Regions from separate parts of the Streptomyces sp. HP-A2021 genome, predicted to be linked through region 2. Evidence: riboswitches for the same ligand, from Rfam matches in the RefSeq annotation. Region 2 holds a riboswitch; the other holds the start of a gene.
The links. Region 2 has a riboswitch for glycine ahead of gcvP (aminomethyl-transferring glycine dehydrogenase). Riboswitches for the same ligand answer to the same signal wherever they lie in the genome.
Positions count from the first base shown of each region.

Region 1: linked by a shared signal. The riboswitch ahead of gcvT (glycine cleavage system aminomethyltransferase GcvT) and the one ahead of gcvP (aminomethyl-transferring glycine dehydrogenase) in region 2 are both predicted to bind glycine.

Region 1 is NZ_CP094344.1:3,096,957-3,102,099, reverse strand. It holds gene MQE23_RS13950 (L-serine ammonia-lyase) at 1-620, opposite strand, end outside; gene glyA (serine hydroxymethyltransferase) at 716-1,978, opposite strand; gene gcvH (glycine cleavage system protein GcvH) at 1,993-2,370, opposite strand; gene gcvT (glycine cleavage system aminomethyltransferase GcvT) at 2,471-3,592, opposite strand; glycine riboswitch at 3,739-3,838, opposite strand; gene MQE23_RS13930 (AAA family ATPase) at 4,021-4,689, shown strand; gene MQE23_RS13925 (enhanced serine sensitivity protein SseB) at 4,757-5,143, shown strand, end outside.
Region 2 is NZ_CP094344.1:8,135,640-8,140,782, forward strand. It holds gene MQE23_RS36775 (DNA polymerase IV) at 1-1,038, shown strand, start outside; gene MQE23_RS36780 (PRC-barrel domain-containing protein) at 957-1,331, opposite strand; glycine riboswitch at 1,445-1,540, shown strand; gene gcvP (aminomethyl-transferring glycine dehydrogenase) at 1,716-4,601, shown strand; gene MQE23_RS36790 (TOBE domain-containing protein) at 4,653-5,075, opposite strand; gene MQE23_RS36795 (ABC transporter ATP-binding protein) at 5,102-5,143, opposite strand, start outside.

The DNA.
Region 1 (5,143 bases), 5.0 Mb from region 2:
TCCTCGGTGCGCCAGGCCCGCTCGTTCTCCAGCATCAGCGCCGAGATGGACAGGCCGGTCTCCTGGGCCATGCGCAGCAGCTCGTCGCCCGTGCGGAAGGGGTACTTCAGCACGGTGTCGTCGAGCTTGATGCGGTCCGCGCCGACCGCGTCCTCGTCGACGACGAAGCCGCCGCCGACCGAGTAGTACGTCTTCGTCAGCAGCTCCGCGCCCGAGGCGTCGTACGCCCAGAGAGTCATGCCGTTGGCGTGGTACGGCAGGGCCTTGCGGCGGTGCAGGACCATGTCGTCGTCGTAGGAGAACGCGATCCGGTGCTCGCCCAGCAGGTTCAGCCGGCCGCCGGCCTTGATGGTCTCCACCCGTTCGTCGGCCGTCTCCACGTCCACCGTGCGCGGCGAGTCGCCCTCCAGGCCGAGCAGCACCGCCTTGGGCGTGCCGTGGCCGTGGCCGGTGGCGCCGAGCGAGCCGTACAGCTCCGCGCGGACCTTCGCGGTCGGGGCGAGCAGCTCCTCGTTGCGCAGCCGCCGGGCGAACATCCGGGCCGCGCGCATCGGGCCGACGGTGTGGGAGCTGGACGGGCCGATGCCGATCGAGAACAGGTCGAAGACCGAGATGGCCACGGGGACTCCTGACTACGGGGGTGGTGCAAGGGGTGGTGCAGGGGGACAGGGCGCCCCGCCCCACGCGGAACGGGGCGCCCTGAAAGGTTTCTTCGTTATGCGGTCTGACCCGGGTACAGCGGGTGCTTGTCGGCCAGGGCCTTCACCCGGGCCTTGAGGGCTTCGGCGTCGTAGGACGGCTTCAGCGCCTCGGCGATGACGTCCGCGACCTCCGCGAAGTCCTCGGCCGTGAAGCCCCGGGTCGCCAGGGCCGGCGTGCCGATTCGCAGACCGGACGTCACCATCGGCGGGCGCGGGTCGTCCGGGATCGCGTTCCGGTTGACCGTGATGCCCACCTCGTGGAGGCGGTCCTCGGCCTGCCGGCCGTCCAGCTCCGAGTGGCGCAGGTCGACCAGGACCAGGTGCACGTCCGTGCCGCCGGACAGGACGTCCACACCCACGGCCCGGACGTCGTCCTTCACCAGACGCTCGGCCAGGATGCGGGCACCCTCCAGCGTACGGCGCTGGCGCTCCTTGAAGTCCTCCGAGGCCGCGACCTTGAACGCGACGGCCTTGGCGGCGATCACGTGCTCCAGCGGACCGCCCTGCTGACCGGGGAAGACAGCGGAGTTGATCTTCTTGGCGAGTTCGGCCGTGGAGAGGATCACACCGCCGCGCGGGCCGCCCAGCGTCTTGTGGGTGGTCGTGGTCACCACGTGCGCGTGCGGCACGGGGTTCGGGTGCAGCCCCGCCGCGACGAGCCCGGCGAAGTGCGCCATGTCGACCATCAGGTACGCGCCGACCTCGTCCGCGATCCGGCGGAACGCGGCGAAGTCCAGCTGCCGCGGGTAGGCCGACCAGCCGGCCACGATCAGCTTCGGCTTGGACTCCTTGGCGAGCCGCTCCACCTCGGCCATGTCGACCCGGCCGTCCTCGCCCACGTGGTAGGCGACGACGTCGTAGAGCTTGCCGGAGAAGTTGATCTTCATGCCGTGGGTCAGGTGCCCGCCGTGCGCGAGGTTCAGACCCATGATGGTGTCGCCCGGCTTGAGCAGCGCGAACATCGCGGCGGCGTTGGCCTGGGCGCCCGAGTGCGGCTGCACGTTGGCGTGCTCGGCGCCGAACAGCTCCTTGACGCGGTCGATCGCGATCTGCTCGACCACGTCGACGTGCTCGCAGCCGCCGTAGTAGCGGCGGCCCGGGTAGCCCTCGGCGTACTTGTTGGTGAGGACCGAGCCCTGCGCCTCCATGACCGCGACCGGAGCGAAGTTCTCCGAGGCGATCATCTCGAGCGTGGACTGCTGCCGGTGCAGCTCGGCGTCGACCGCGGCGGCCACGGCCGGGTCGAGCTCGTGCAGGGGGGTGTTCAGGACGGACATACGGCTACGACTCCTCAGCCGGCGGAGAACGCGGTGTACTCGTCGGCGGAGAGCAGGTCGCCCGGCTCCTCGGCGACCCGCACCTTGAACAGCCAGCCGCCCTCGAAGGGGGCCGAGTTCACCAGCGACGGGTCGTTCACGACGTCCTCGTTGACCTCGGTGACCTCACCGGAGACGGGGGAGTAGAGGTCGGACACCGACTTGGTCGACTCCAGTTCGCCGCAGGTCTCGCCCGCGGACACGGTGTCACCGACCTCGGGGAGCTGGACGAAGACCACGTCGCCGAGCGCGTTGGCCGCGTGCTCCGTGATGCCGACCGTCGAGACGCCGTCCTCGGCGGCCGACAGCCACTCGTGCTCCTTGCTGTAACGCAGCTGCTGGGGGTTGCTCATGGCCTGGATTCTCCTGTACGCGCGGGAGTGCTGATGAAGGGGACTGCTGGTGAGCGCAGTGACGTGCCCGGGACCGCCGGTGCGGCCCGACGGCCAGTGTCTACTTCTGGCGCTTGTAGAACGGCAGCGCCACGACCTCGTACGGTTCGTGACTGCCCCGGATGTCCACGGCCACGCCGGGCGTGCCGGGAGCGGCGTGCGCGGCGTCGACGTAGGCCATCGCGATCGGCTTGCCGAGCGTGGGGGAGGGGGCGCCGGAGGTGACCTCGCCGATCACCTCGCCGCCGGCGACCACCGCGTACCCGGCGCGCGGGACCCGGCGGCCCTCGGCGACGAGCCCGACCAGTACGCGGGGCGGGTTCTGCTCGGCGCGGGCGGCGGCCTCCCGCAGGGCGTCGCGCCCCACGAAGTCGCCCTCCTTCTCGAACTTCACCACCCGGCCCAGCCCGGCGTCGAAGGGCGTCAGGGAGGTGCTCAGCTCGTGCCCGTACAGCGGCATGCCCGCCTCCAGGCGCAGCGTGTCGCGGCAGGACAGCCCGCACGGGACCAGTCCGGCGCCCTCGCCGGCCTTGGTCAGGGCCTGCCACAGCTCGACCGCGTGCTCCGGCTTCACGAACAGCTCGAAGCCGTCCTCGCCGGTGTAGCCGGTGCGGGCGATCAGGGCCGGGACCCCGGCGACCGTGCCGGGGAGGCCGGCGTAGTACTTCAGCCCGTCGAGGTCGGCGTCGGTGAGGGACTTCAGGATCCCGGGGGACTCCGGGCCCTGGACGGCGATCAGCGCGTACGCGTCCCGGTCGTCGCGCACCTCGGCGTCGAAGCCGGCGGCGCGCTCGGCCAGCGCGTCCAGGACCACCTGGGCGTTGGAGGCGTTGGCGACGACCAGGTACTCGGTCTCGGCGAGCCGGTAGACGATCAGGTCGTCGAGGATGCCGCCGTCGGCCCGGCAGATCATGGTGTAGCGGGCGCGGCCCGGCTTCACACCGCCGATGTTGCCCACCAGGGCGAAGTCGAGCAGGGCGGCGGCCTGCGGACCGGTGACGGTGATCTCGCCCATGTGGGAGAGGTCGAAGAGCCCGGCCTTCGTGCGCACGGCGTTGTGCTCGTCGCGCTCGGAGCCGTAGCGCAGGGGCATGTCCCAGCCGGCGAAGTCGGTCATCGTCGCGCCGAGCGAACGATGCAGGGCATCGAGCGCGGTGTGGCGGAGTTCTCCTGTACTGCTCACGGTCGGTCGTCTCCCAGGGCAATGACGGGCGAGGTCGTTCCTCCCCATCTGTCATCGGAACCTGAGAGGTTCGCCATGGCCACACAGGACATGGCTTGCACCTTGGGTGGGACCACCGAGGACGGCGGCCCGCTTTTCAGATGTGCCTCGCCCGCGCGGTAACGGGGCCTGAGAGATTCAAGGGAGGGACTTGCTCCTTCGGCGCCCCAGCGTCAGCGGTGCTGGGAACTCTCCCGCGCGGATTCAAACGGCCGGTATGCAGTTGGCGCGCACATCATTGCACGCATCGTCGCGGGGTGGCAGGGGCACCACCTGTAGCAGTGCTGTTGCGGGAAGAGGACTAAAACCAGAGACATCGGGCATTACCTTCTCTTTACACTCGGCGGGGATGGGACTGAAGTACCTGGCCCCAGGGGAGGACGATCACGGTGAACAGGACCACCGCGTACGCCACGACATCGGGCGTCGCGCTGCCCGAGCAGCCGGCCGCTGCGGCACGGGCGGCCTGCGGCCCGCTGCCGGTGCCGGTCGTCCGCGATCTGCGCGAGCGCGAGGGCCGAGGCCCGCACGCGCTGCTCTTCGGCCCCCGCGACCTCGTCGTGGTCACGGGCCTGCCCGGCAGCGGCAAGTCCACGCTGATGCGGCGCACCGTGCCCGGCCGGCGCATCGACTCCCAGGACACCCGCGACCGCTGGGACAGCCGCATGCCGCGCTTCCTGCCGTACGGGGTCTACCGCCCGCTCGTCCGCCTCGCCCACTACGCCGGGCTGCGCCGCGCCCTGCGCAGCGGCGAGGGCGTCGTCGTGCACGACTGCGGCACCCAGGCCTGGGTCCGCCGCTGGCTGGCCCGCGAGGCCCGCCGCCGGGGCGGCGCCCTGCATCTGCTCATGCTCGACGTCACCCCCGAGGAGGCCCTGGCCGGCCAGCGCGACCGCGGCCGCGGTGTCTCGCGGTACGCGTTCCTGCGCCACCGCGCGGCGACCACCCGCCTGCTGCACGCCGTGGAGCGGGGCGAACTGCCCGCGGGCTGCGGCTCGGCGATCCTCGTGGACCGGGACGCGGCGGACACCCTGCGCCGGATCGCCTTCACGGGCTGACCGCAGGCGGCCGGGGAGCCGCTAGCCTTTTGAGCCACAGCAGTGGTTCCAGGCAGGCGGTAGGCAGATGGACTTCCCGGCGGACTTCTCCGCGGACTTCCCGGCGCACACGCAGACCCACCCGCACGGCGGATGGCCCGGCAACGAACTGGAGGAGGTGCTCTCGGCCTCCCTCGGCGCCGGGCCGTCGGCCGGCGGGCGGATCGTCGAGGTGCTCGGCCGGAGTTTCGTCTGGGTCCCCCTGCCGAACGGCGGCGGCCCGCAGAGCGGTCCCCTCGATCTGCCCGGCATCGAGATCGAGGGCCAGGCGTACGTCCCGGTGTTCAGCTCCGAGGAGCAGTTCCGCCAGGTCGTCGGCTCCCACATGTCGTACACCATCGCGCCCGCGGTGGAGTTCGCCCGCGGCCTGCCCCCGCACGCCGGGATAGCCGTCAACCCGGGCGGTGTGGTCGGC
Region 2 (5,143 bases):
ATGCTCGCGAAGATCGCCTCGGAGCAGGCCAAGCCGGACGGACTGGTGGTGATCGAGCCGGGGTCCGAGCGGGCGATGCTCGGGCCGATGTCGGTGCGGACGCTGCCGGGGGTCGGTCCGGCGACGGGCGACCACCTGCGACGGGCCGGGATCACCACGATCGAGGAGATCGTCGAGGCGGGCGAGGACGAGATGGTCCGGCTGCTGGGAAAGTCGCACGGGCACGGGCTCTACGCCATGGCGCTGGCGCGGGACGACCGGCCCGTCGTGGCGGAGCGGGAGACGAAGTCGGTGTCGGTCGAGGACACCTACGACGTGGACATCCACGACCGGGTGCGGGTCGGTCTCGAGGTGCAGCGACTGGCCGACCGGTGCGTGCGGCGGCTGCGCGGGGCCGGGCTGTCCGGGCGGACCATCGTGCTCAAGGTGCGGCGGTACGACTTCTCGACGCTCACCCGCTCCGAGACACTGCGCGGGCCGACCGACGATCCGGGGGTGATCCGCGAGGCGGCGGCCCGGCTGCTGGACTCGGTCGACACGACGGGCGGTGTGCGGCTGCTCGGGGTGGGAGTCAGCGGGCTCGCCGACTACACGCAGGAGGATCTCTTCGCGCAGGCGGCGGGGGAGCGGGCGGAGGCGGATGGGCCCGTCGAGATGGACGCCGTGGCCCCGGCCGAGGAGCAGCCGGCGCTCGCCGAACGGCGGTGGCCCGCCGGGCACGACGTACGGCACGCCGTGTTCGGGCACGGGTGGGTGCAGGGCAGCGGTCTGGGGCGGGTCACCGTGCGGTTCGAGACGCCCGGCTCGGAGCCCGGGCGGGTGCGGACCTTCCGGGTCGACGACCCGGACCTGGAGCCGGCGGATCCGTTGCCGCTGGTCTTAACGGGACCGGAGGCGAGCGTACGGGACGGCGACCCCGCAGCACTTCGCGAAGTGGCCGACGGCGCCGGGCGGCTTCAGGCCGTCTCGTCCGTGCCCGCCAGCTTGCCGAAGTCGCGGTCCGGGAACGGCGGAGGTGCGGCGACGTCGAGGCCGTAGTGGTGGTAGAGCTGGAGTTCCTGTTCCGGGGAGAGGTGGCGCCCCACGCCGAAGTCGGGGGCGTCCTTGATCAGGGCGCGGTCGAAGGGCACGTGGAGGGCGCCGTCGATCAGTTCACTGGGCTCCAGGGGGACGAACGCGTCCCTGCTGAACAGGCCGGTCCGTATGGCCGCCCACTCCGGCTCGCCGGTGGCGTCGTCGAGGTAGACCTCGTCGATCGTGCCGATCCTGGTTCCGTTGCGGTCGAACGCCTTGCGGCCGATCAGGTTGCGCGGATCGATATCGGTTCGCACGGGCCCTCCACATAGTCGCAACTCATCCGTAAGCACAACAAAACGGCACAATCGGAGAGGTGGCCACTCGAAGGTTCGTGCGTTGCCCGCGCTGGTACGCTGGCAGCGGCTGCTGACCCCGTGCGGGAGAGTCCTCCAGACACCATCGGAGGCGCCGAAGGAGCAAATCCTCCCCGGAATCTCTCAGGCTCACGTACCGCACGGACGAGGTCACTCTGGAAAGCAGAGCGGGTGTCGACGGCTTCCGCTCTCACCGACGGTGAAAGCCGGAGGCCTTCGGGCGATCCGGTGAAGCTCTCAGGTCGAGATGACAGAGGGGGAGGCCGTCCGGGTACCCGTGCCGTGGTGCCCCTCGAAGGTCGTGTCGACCAGGAGGCCTCCGTAATGACCGCCCACCGCATTCCGCTCTCCGAGCTCGAAGAGGCAGTTCCCTTCGAGCAGCGCCACATCGGCCCCGACCACGAGGCCCGCGCCAAGATGCTCGCGCAGGTCGGCTACGGCTCGCTGGACGAGCTCACGGCCGCAGCGGTCCCGGCCGTGATCAAGAGTGCCGAGGCGCTTGACCTGCCGGGCGCCCGCAGCGAGGCCGAGGTGATCGCCGAGCTGCGCTCCCTCGCCGACCGCAACCAGGTCCTCGGCTCCATGATCGGACTCGGCTACTACGGCACGTTCACGCCCCCGGTCATCATGCGCAACGTCATGGAGAACCCGGCCTGGTACACGGCCTACACGCCGTACCAGCCGGAGATCTCGCAGGGCCGGCTCGAAGCGCTGCTCAACTTCCAGACGATGGTCGCCGACCTCACCGGACTGCCGACCTCCGGTGCCTCCCTGCTCGACGAGGGCACCGCGGCCGCCGAGGCCATGGCGCTGTCGCGGCGCCTCGGCAAGAACAAGAAGGGGCTGTTCCTGGTCGACGCGGACACGCTGCCGCAGACCATCGCCGTGATCCGGACCCGGGCCGAGCCGACCGGTGTCGAGGTCGTCGTCGCCGACCTGAGTGACGGCATCCCCGCCGAGGTCGCCGAGCGCGAGATCAACGGCGTGCTGATCCAGTACCCGGGTGCCTCCGGGGCCGTACGGGACATCAAGCCGGTCATCGACCAGGCGCACGAGCTCGGGGCGCTCGTCACCGTCGCCGCCGATCTGCTCGCGCTGACGCTGCTGAAGTCGCCCGGTGAGCTCGGCGCGGACATCGCCGTCGGGACGACCCAGCGCTTCGGTGTGCCGATGGGGTTCGGCGGTCCGCACGCCGGTTACATGGCGGTCAAGGACAAGATGGCGCGCAGCCTGCCCGGGCGGCTCGTCGGCGTGTCCGTGGACGCCGACGGGAACAAGGCGTACCGGCTGGCGCTCCAGACGCGTGAGCAGCACATCCGCCGCGAGAAGGCCACCAGCAACATCTGCACCGCCCAGGTGCTGCTCGCCGTCATGGCCGGCATGTACGCCGTGTACCACGGGCCGGAGGGCCTCAAGGGCATCGCGCGGCGCACCCACCGGTACGCCACGGTGCTCGCCGCCGGGCTCGCGAACGGCGGGGTCGAGGTCGTGCACGGGTCCTACTTCGACACCCTGACCGTGCGCGTCGAGGGCCGGGCCGCCGACGCCGTGGCCGCCGCGCGGGAGAACGGGGTCAACCTGCACCTCGTCGACGCCGACCACGTATCCATCGCCTGCGACGAGACCACCACGCGGGCCCAGCTGCGTGCCGTGTGGGCCGCATTCGGCGTCGAGGGGGTCGTCGAGGCGCTGGACGCGGCCACCGAGGACGGGCTTCCGAATGCTCTGCTGCGGACCGACGAGTACCTGACGCACCCCGTCTTCCACCAGCACCGCTCCGAGACGGCCATGCTGCGCTACCTGCGCCGGCTGGCCGACCGCGACTACGCGCTCGACCGGGGCATGATCCCGCTGGGCTCCTGCACCATGAAGCTCAACGCGACCACGGAGATGGAGCCGGTCACCTGGCCCGAGTTCGGGCAGCTGCACCCCTTCGCGCCCGCCGAGCAGGCCGGGGGCTACCTCACGCTCATCCGTGAGCTGGAGGACCGTCTCGCCGAGGTCACCGGGTACGACAAGGTGTCCCTCCAGCCGAACGCCGGGTCGCAGGGCGAGCTGGCCGGTCTGCTCGCCGTACGCGGGTACCACCGGGCCAACGGGGACGAGCAGCGCACCGTGTGCCTGATCCCGTCGTCCGCGCACGGGACCAACGCCGCGAGCGCGGTGATGGCGGGCATGAAGGTCGTCGTCGTGAAGACCGCCGACGACGGCGAGATCGACGTCGAGGACCTGCGGGCCAAGATCGAGCAGTACCGCGACGAGCTGTCGGTGCTGATGATCACGTACCCGTCCACGCACGGCGTGTTCGAGGAGCACGTCTCCGAGATCTGCGCCCAGGTGCACGAGGCGGGCGGGCAGGTCTACGTCGACGGGGCCAACCTCAACGCGCTCGTGGGACTCGCCAAGCCGGGGCACTTCGGCGGTGACGTCTCGCACCTGAACCTGCACAAGACCTTCTGCATCCCGCACGGCGGCGGCGGTCCCGGAGTCGGTCCGGTGGCGGTGCGGGAGCACCTCGCGCCGTACCTGCCCAACCACCCGCTCCAGCCCGAGGCGGGCCCGGAGACGGGGGTCGGTCCCATCTCCGCGGCGCCGTGGGGTTCCGCCGGCATCCTGCCGATCTCCTGGGCCTACGTCCGGCTCATGGGCGGGGAGGGGCTGAAGCGGGCCACGCAGGTCGCGGTGCTCAGCGCCAACTACATCGCCAAGCGGCTGGAACCGCACTACCCGGTGCTCTACACCGGCCCCGGCGGGCTCGTCGCGCACGAGTGCATCATCGACCTGCGGCCGCTGACCAAGGCGACCGGCGTGAGCGTCGACGACGTGGCCAAGCGGCTGATCGACTACGGCTTCCACGCGCCGACGATGTCGTTCCCGGTGGCCGGGACGCTGATGATCGAGCCGACCGAGTCGGAGGATCTGACCGAGCTGGACCGGTTCTGCGAGGCGATGATCGCCATCCGTGCGGAGATCGAGAAGGTGGGCTCCGGCGAGTGGCCCGCGGACGACAACCCGCTGCGGGGCGCCCCGCACACCGCCGGGACGCTCGCCGGGGAGTGGGAGCACGCCTACAGCCGTGAGGAGGCCGTCTTCCCGGCCGGGGTCTCGGTCGCCGACAAGTACTGGCCGCCGGTGCGCCGCATCGACCAGGCCTTCGGTGACCGGAACCTGGTCTGCTCCTGCCCGCCGCTGGACGCCTACGAGGACTGACCGGCCCGACAGGTCGTGTGGGAGGGGCTCCGTGGTGCGGGGTCCCTCCCGTCATTCGGCGGCGGCGAGGGACACCTCGGTCGACTTGATCAGGGCGACGACGGGGGTCCCGGCCGACAGGGCGAGGTCGTCCGCTGCGTCCCTGGTGATCGCGGCGGTCAGTTCGCCGCCCTCGACGGTGACCCGTACGGACGCCATCGCGTCGCCGGTGGCGATGCCCGTGACCGTGCCCGGGAGCCGGTTGCGGATGGAGAGGCCCTCGACGCCGGCGGTGGCCAGCGAGACCTCCGTCGACTTCACAAGGGCGCGCACGGCGGTGCCGGGCGTGAGACCGAGGTCGTCCGCCGCCTCGCGAGTGATCGCCGCGGTGAGGGCCTGGCCGCCGGTGAGGCGGACCCTGACCGTCGCCATCGCCTCGCCCGGCGTGACGGCGGTGACGGTGCCGGGAAGCTGGTTGCGGATGCTCAGACTCATGGGTGCACGGTAGCCCGCCGGATTCCTTATGCCGGGTATGCGTGCGTCTGCGTCGCCTTGACCGTCGC